DNA from 2 places in the Paenibacillus sp. FSL R7-0313 genome. Region 1 is predicted to be linked to the other one. Evidence: riboswitches for the same ligand, from Rfam matches in the RefSeq annotation. Region 1 holds a riboswitch; the other holds the start of a gene.

Region 1 (4,217 bases):
TATAACGTTCTTTGATGAATGTTTTTACTTCTTCGGAGTGCAGAGCAGCGGCCAGTTTCTGAATTGCATCTGCATCCTTGTTGTCCTCACGGGAAACGAGGATGTTTGCGTATGGGTTACCTTGCAGATCTTCGATCAGCAAAGCATCATTAGCCGGATTCAGGTTCGCTTCGAGCGCATAGTTGGCGTTGATGAATACCAGATCCGCTTCATCCAGTTGACGAGGCATCATGGCTGCATCCAGCTCAATGATATCCAGGTTCTTCGGATTGGCTGTGATGTCTTGAATCGTAGATGAGATATTTGTGTTGTCTTTCAGGGTAATAATACCTTCCTTCGCGAGCAACAACAGAGCACGTCCACCATTGGATGGGTCATTTGGAATGGCTACTTTTGCGCCGTCAGCCAATTCATCCAAAGACTTAATCTTTTTGGAGTATCCGCCAAAAGGTTCAACATGAACAGGAGTTACAGCTACGAGGTTAAATCCACGTTCTTTATTCTCTGTGTCCAGATAAGGCTGGTGCTGGAAGAAGTTTGCATCCAATTTTTTATCAGCAAGTTGCTGGTTGGGTTGTACATAGTCATTAAACGTAACAACTTGCAAACGAATACCTTGTGCTTCCAGTTCAGGCTTGATGCTTTCCAGAATCTCTGCGTGTGGTGTAGGTGAAGCTCCAACTTTCAATTCAACTGTACGTGGTGCACCTGCTGAATTGTCTGCGCCGCTATCCGCATCCTTGTTGTTTCCGCAAGCTGAAAGAACTGCAATCAGCATAAGACTAAGTAGAGCGAAAGACCATTTTTTCATGTGTAAAACCCCTTCTCTCATCATTTTTTCATGTGGCGTCCGCACGAATGCATGTCCATCATGTTATCTATGTGTTATTTCCTGGTGAAAAATGTAACCAAGCGATCTCCAGCCATCTGGAGAATTTGCACTAAGATGACCATAAATACAACGGAAATGATCATAATTTCATTCTGATAACGATAATACCCATAGTTGATTGCCAGCGTTCCTAGTCCTCCACCACCAACCATGCCTGCCATCGCCGTATACGATACAAGCGTAACAATGGTGATCGTTATACCAGCAAGCAGTCCAGGCAGTGCCTCAGGCAGTAACACTCGTCTTACAATCTGTCCGGTCGATGCCCCCATCGACTGTGCCGCTTCAATGACACCCCGATCGACTTCACGCATTGTTGTCTCTACCAGTCGAGCGAAGTAAGGAGCTGCCGAAATAACCAAAGGTGGTATAACACCAAGCACCCCTGTAGCTGTACCGACGAGCGAACGAGTGAATGGAATAATAGCAACAATCAATATGATAAATGGGATCGATCGCAAAATATTAACAATCAGGGACAGTATAATGTACACCACCCGTGATTTGGTTGAAGCAGATCGGGCTGTCATGAACAGCAGCACCCCGAGCGGTAAACCAAAGATTACGGTAAACAAGCCTGATGCACCCAATATTTGCAGTGTCTCAATGGAAGCTTTACCAACCTCTTCCCAGCGAACTGTTGAAAAATCCATCTAACGAAGCACCTCCACATCAAGTCCCTCAGCGGTTAATTCTGATATCGTCCGATCAATCGCAATGGAATCACCCTCGAACCGAACGGTCAGCTGTCCATAAGGAACCTTTTTGATCGTAGAGATTGTTCCTTGCAGGATAGCAAAATCCACACCTGTCTTACGTACCGTCCTGGACAAAATCGCTTCATACGTTTTGTTACCCAGAAAGGATATCTTCACAAGTTTGGAAGCAGCACCTGCCTGCAAATCAACGCCTGCATTCGCCAGAGCGGTCTCTTCCAGAGCAAGTCCAGCTTCATGGTCACGCATCATGAAGTCCCGCGTAATGGCATGTTGTGGCTTCAGGAACACTTCTGTTACAGGTCCTTGCTCCACAATCCCTCCTTGATGAATGACAGCCACTTTGTCACAGATGTTCTGAATGACATGCATCTCATGTGTAATCAGCACAATCGTGAGGTTGTACTTTTCGTTAATGTCGAGCAGTAACTTCAGGATTGAATTTGTCGTCTGCGGATCAAGTGCTGAAGTAGCCTCATCACAGAGAAGTACATTCGGATCACTCGCAAGTGCTCTCGCAATCCCTACACGTTGTTTCTGTCCACCTGATAATTGAGCTGGATATTTGTTGCTATGGTGCTCCAGACCAACCAGATTGAGCATTTCCTTCACTTTGCAATCAATGGCTTCCTTGGGTGTATTCACAAGTTTTAGTGGAAAAGCTACATTGTCATATACCGTTGCCGAGGATAACAGATTAAAGTGTTGGAAAATCATCCCGATCTTGCGTCTCTGTTGCTGCAATTCGGTTTTGCTCAGTTCAGTCAGGTTGATCCCATCAACCCATACTTCCCCCTCCGTAGGGTGTTCCAACAAATTAATACAGCGAATCAATGTACTTTTGCCCGCTCCGGAATGGCCAATCACGCCGTAGATTTCACCCTTTTGGATGCTCAAATTCAGCTCGGATAACGCTGTTGTAGATTTTTTCCCTTTGCCGTACGTTTTCGTTAAACCTTTTAATTCAATCAATCGCACTTGCCCCTTTCCAACCACCTACATGTATCTTTACCCGATCTAAAGGAAAACTCCCCTTAAAGTACAAAAAAAGAGCCCTTTGCAGATACAAAGAGGGCTCTTCACGTGAAAGAATATACCTTCTCATCTGCCAAAATCGTGTCTTGCACCATTTTGTAGGAATTAGCACCTAACATCTATAACGAATGACACATGTATCATGTCGTTACAAATCGGTTGCCGGGCTTCATCGGGCCTGTCCCTCCGCCGCTCTCGATAAGAAATATGTTATTGTAGGATTTTATAAGTTCATGTAGTTTATGCTTTATAATGTGAACGTAACTTCCGAAATATCAGTTCTATCCGTGTAACATTCGATTGAAACTCAGTATATTCCAAGTATTCCGATTTGTCAAAGGGAATTATTTCTTTTCCATATATTATTGATATAACTATAAGAGGCTGTTAACGTTTCACAGACCATATCGACGCCTTGACGCATTTCCTGCACATGCTGATTCAGATCCTCCAACTTCACTTTACCTTGCAAGGTCTGGTGTAACTGCCACAGGTCATCGTGCATTTCGGAGTTCATGTAGTGAATTTCCATATTACGACGTTTGCGCAGCTTGCTCATCGGCTCACGATAAGAGTCCTTGATCTGAATCAATCGCAACGCAAGATCATGATGCTCCCTCGCATAATCGAACTGCCTCAACACAGTAAAATAGGAAAAATGCGCTTTGGTATTTGACGTATTCAGTTGGAATATTTCATTTAAGACGGTGCCGACTTTATCCAGAATGGCAAAGCAGCGGATAAAGCCATCTTTGTAGAAATACACATACCGAGCATACTCGGCTTTTTCAGTCGGCGTCATATCATCCGTTGAGCCTGCAACGACCTTTTTGCGAAAATGAGCAGCAGCGAAACAGCTTTGCTCCAGTTCATCCAGTGAGGAGATGAGTCCCTGAGTCCACACATACAGCTTCCGATAGTCATGCGTGGGATCATGGTCCACATGCATTTGTCGTTGAAATAGCTCAAGCGTATGCGCCATTGCGTCCATCGCTGCCTTCAATTTACCTTCGTTTATACGTGGCTTTTCCCCCAACAACGTTCGCAGCATATCTAACCTCCTCTTTTCCAAATCAACAAGAATTCATCACCGTAACGTAACACATCATCCATTCCGTGTAATTGCTGCTTGCCATAGGTTGCCCTGATCCCCCTGACATCAAACAAAGTCCACCTGTCCAATGATGTACATCACTGGATGGTGGACTTTCATATTTAGCCCAAGTACCTTTGAAAAAGTGAATCTATATCTTAGAAACGATTAACCGGGCGATACAGCTTGTACACCAGGAAACTCATATACGTTAAGACTCCGAACAATATGGCGATATCCAGCATATGAGCAAGAGCTACGAACATGTATACTTCCGGACGGTTCATTGTCACCATCATGAAAATACCAATGACTACTTGCATCAGAATAAGAACAACGGATACCACACCCAGAGTACGCATTTCCTTATTGTCCGGATGATTACGGTAAGCGAAGTGACCCAGGATTGCAATAACAATCACGAGCGACGCAGCTGCTGCACGGTGAGCAAAAGCAACCGCTACCCCACCCGAAAGCTCAG
Region 2 (4,217 bases), 270 kb from region 1:
AGATATTGCTCAGTAATCAGCTCTTCGAAATTAGTAACCTCAGACCCGTATTGGGTGAGGGCATCATGCCTGTACTCAAAGGGCTGAAACCATCGCTACTGTCGTATACCGGTTACGAAGTTATGCTGGTCATCACTGCATATATGCAAGATCCGAAGAAAAGCAACAAGGCGATGACATGGGGGTTAACTATCTCTACAATGGTATATCTGATCACTGTTGTAATGGTCGTAGGCAGTTTGTCCTTGGATGGAATTAAGACCAGAACATGGCCAACATTGGATCTGGTACGAAGTTTTGAGATACAGGGACTGATATTTGAACGTTTCGAATCGTTATTGCTGGTGATCTGGATTATGCAGATTTTCTCGACATTTGCCATTACCCATTACTGTGCTTCCGTAGGAATCCGGGACTTGTTTCGGGCAAAGAAGATACGCTGGATTATGTATGCCCTGCTTCCATTCATTTATCTGACGGCAATGATGCCTAAAACAGTGTTTGAAACTTTTGCACTGGGCGATATGTTAGGTAACGTATCTGTAGTTTTGTTCGCTATATTACCTCTGGTATTGTTGCTTATCAGCATAATTCGCAAAAAAGGAGGCAAACACGCATGATTTCATTCCGCCTGTGCTTAAGAGTAACTTGTGCTGTGTTCATCCTGTGTATAATATCAGGTTGCTGGAGCAGCCGCGAGATAGAAGATCTAAGCTTGTATGTAGGTCTCGGGATTGACGTTGGAAAAGAGACCGATTTCGAGAAGAAGATTTCAGCGCAGGGTGGGCATTATCCCAAACAAAACAATGTCACAGCAACCGTTCAGATTGCCCCTGGGAATTCTAGCAGTCAAAAAAGTCAGCAATCTGGTTCACCCTCTTCTGGCAAAGAGTCTTATTCCAATGAGCAGCTTACGGGAGATTCCATGCTGCAAATTTTTCGTCAGTTTGCTTTGCGGCGAGATCGTCCACTCATTGGACATCATCTGAAGGTTATTGTGATCTCCAAGGATATTGCCAAAAAGTATGGACTGATTCAATTGCTCGATTTTGTACTCCGGGATAACGATATTCGACCGAACTGTCTTGTACTGATTAGTCACCAGCGGGCGGTTGATGTGCTTACCTCAGATGATCCTTCCCGTATTCCTGCATTTTACCTTACAGGCATTACGAACAATGCATACATTTCCAACAAGATTCTGGAACCCGTTTCGCTGGCAAAACTGGATGCACAGATGCAGTCCGGGTCCAGTTTTCTGCTTCAAAATGTGCTGAATGCCAATGGAGAGGACAAGTTCTCCGGGGGCAGCATATTTGCTGCAAATACAACCAAATTTCTGGGGGAACTCAGCCAAACTGATTTGGAAGCTCTGTCCTGGCTTATGCCTAAAGAACAAGGTGGTGTCATAAAAACATATAGTAAGGAGGGTTTCACGGTACTCTATGAAATCAAGAAGAAGAAAATCAAAATCATTCCGAAGGTTAATGGCGATGATATCTCGTTCCATGTGAAGGCAGAGTCTGAAGGATGGCTAATGGAGGATTGGCGGGCACCGGAAGAAGAGGAAAAGGGTGCATATCTGAAAGAAATGGAAAACGATTTTGCTGAACTGGTCGAGCAACAGATCAAACAGTTACTATACAAGCTCCAACATACCTACAAAGTCGATGTTGCTGGTTTCCGCGATAGCATTCGTATTAAATATCCAAAAACGTGGAAGAAGGTTAAAGGGAACTGGGATGAAATCTTTGCTACTATACCCATTACGTATGAGGTAAAGACCTCCATCATCAATCCGGGGTCTTCTACGGAATAGCGAGGTGTGCCATTTATTATTTAAATGTTGACACATTCATGATCAATCGCTATATTTATAAAAAATCATTTTCTTATCCAGAGAGGTGGAGGGACTGGCCCTTAGAAACCTCAGCAACAGATCTGAAGGATACTGTGCTAATTCCAGCGGGTGAAAGCCTGATAGATAGGAGCGTTTGTTTTTATTTGTCAGTAACGGCGCACTCTTTAGGAAGAGTGGGTCTTTTTTGTTTTTTCTGGATGAAGAAGTAGGGGAGCAGTAGGTATGGAGAACAACAACGACAAAGGGCATTTTCAGCGAAAAATGCAGGCACGGCATGTGGTCATGCTCTCTCTCGGAGGAGTCATTGGAACGGGATTATTCCTCAGCTCAGGTTACACCATTCAGCAGGCGGGACCACTGGGAACCATTCTGTCCTATCTGATCGGAGCCATCGTTGTATATCTGGTGATGCTCTGTCTTGGTGAACTGTCTGTTCATATGCCAGAGACGGGAGCATTTCATAGTTATGCAGCCAAATATATCGGACCGGCAACAGGTTACACGGTGGCTTGGTTATACTGGTTAACCTGGACTGTTGCGCTTGGCTCCGAATTCACAGCCGCCGGATTGCTGATGCAGCGCTGGTTCCCATCGGTGAACGTATGGATATGGAGCGCGCTCTTTGCACTGATGATCTTTCTGTTTAATGCATTAACGGTGAAATTATTTGCGGAATCCGAGTTCTGGTTCTCATCTGTAAAAGTAGTTACTATTGTAATCTTCATTATTATCGGTGGCGCAGCCATGTTTGGTATCATTCCCATGGCGGATTCTGAACCGGCTCCATTTCTATCAAATATTACCGCATCCGGGTGGTTCCCTCATGGGGCTACAGCGATATTGATGACCATGCTTGCTGTAAACTTTGCCTTCTCAGGCACCGAGTTAATCGGCATTGCCGCCGGTGAGACGGAGAATCCGGAAAAGACGATACCAAAGGCTATTCATACAACGCTGTGGCGTTTGGTTATTTTCTTCATCGGAACGATTGTTATCTTGTCGGCCTTGCTGCCCATGTCGGATGCCAGTGTACTGGAAAGTCCGTTTGTAGCGGTAATGGAGCGGGTGGGAGTACCCTATGCAGCAGACATTATGAACTTTGTTATTCTGACGGCGATTCTCTCTGCTGCCAATTCAGGCCTATATGCATCTTCACGGATGCTCTGGTCTTTGGCTGACAAAAGAACGATCTCTCCGTGGTTTGCCAAATTGACCAAAAGCGGGGTACCGCTGAATGCACTTCTGATCAGTATGGTGGGTGGTGCACTAGCTTTGCTGTCCAGCATCATTGCACCAGGTACCGTGTATATTACTCTGGTCTCCATCTCAGGTCTGGCTGTCGTTGCGGTATGGATGAGCATCAGTGCCTCCCAATACATGTTCCGCAGACAATATATCCGGGAAGGACATGCGGTCAAAGATCTGGTCTACCGCACACCACTGTATCCGGTGGTACCAATTGTTTCATTTATATTATGCCTAGCTTCATGCATAGGTATTGCCTTTGACCCGACACAGCGAATTGCGCTGTATTGTGGGGTTCCGTTTATCGCAGTATGTTACGCTGCTTATTATCTGACAGAACGTGTGAATAAGAAAAGAGGACAAGTACATGACGCAAGCACAACAGACTAACCCCATAGAACAGATCCTGCGTGAACATCCGGTCATGATTCTGGATGGAGCGCTGGCAACGGAACTTGAACAGCATGGATGTGATCTCGATGATCCACTATGGTCTGCTCGTGTGTTGCTTGAGAATCCGGATGTTATCGTTCAGGTCCATGCAGATTATTTTCGAGCAGGAGCCGACTGTGCGATTACATCCAGTTATCAGGCGACGGTGGATGGTTTCCGCAAGAGAGGGATCGATGAACAGGCAGCACTGGACCTGATTCGCAAGACGGTGCAGCTGGCTGCACAGGCGAGAGATGACGTATGGGCAGAAGTGCAGAGTGGTTTAGTAGGGAGAGAAAGCTCGACAGGTCAGCTTGTAGAAGTTCCTTCGATACGTTCCGAGACCGTGGAGAATGAGGAGCATATAGTAGATCTTACAGTGGATCGCGAAGAAGACAGTCTCCGTCCACGTCCAATTATTGCTGCATCGGTTGGGCCTTACGGCGCTTATCTAGCTGATGGATCGGAGTATGTCGGTCACTACGGTGTGACAGATGAGACGTTGGCTGCATTCCATCGTCCGCGGATGGCCGCGCTGCTTGAAGCGGGTGCTGATATTCTGGCTTTTGAGACGATTCCATCCTTGCAGGAAGCACAGGTGCTGGTTGATTTGCTGAAGGAGTTTCCTCATGCATATGCCTGGTTATCTTTTTCTTTAAAAGACGGGACAAGCATCAGC

Evidence for each region. Region 1 has a riboswitch for S-adenosylmethionine ahead of NSQ38_RS10615 (methionine ABC transporter ATP-binding protein). Riboswitches for the same ligand answer to the same signal wherever they lie in the genome.
Region 2: it holds a riboswitch for S-adenosylmethionine, as region 1 does, so the genes downstream of both, mmuP (S-methylmethionine permease) here and NSQ38_RS10615 (methionine ABC transporter ATP-binding protein) in region 1, are expected to answer to the same signal.

The regions. Positions count from the first base shown of each region.
Region 1 is NZ_CP150219.1:2,420,708-2,424,924, reverse strand. It holds gene NSQ38_RS10625 (MetQ/NlpA family ABC transporter substrate-binding protein) at 1-811, opposite strand, end outside; gene NSQ38_RS10620 (methionine ABC transporter permease) at 886-1,545, opposite strand; gene NSQ38_RS10615 (methionine ABC transporter ATP-binding protein) at 1,546-2,580, opposite strand; SAM riboswitch class I at 2,707-2,848, opposite strand; gene NSQ38_RS10610 (Cthe_2314 family HEPN domain-containing protein) at 2,978-3,694, opposite strand; gene NSQ38_RS10605 (heme A synthase) at 3,895-4,217, opposite strand, start outside.
Region 2 is NZ_CP150219.1:2,146,947-2,151,163, forward strand. It holds gene NSQ38_RS09285 (spore germination protein) at 1-620, shown strand, start outside; gene NSQ38_RS09290 (Ger(x)C family spore germination protein) at 617-1,819, shown strand; SAM riboswitch class I at 1,890-1,991, shown strand; gene mmuP (S-methylmethionine permease) at 2,084-3,496, shown strand; gene mmuM (homocysteine S-methyltransferase) at 3,474-4,217, shown strand, end outside.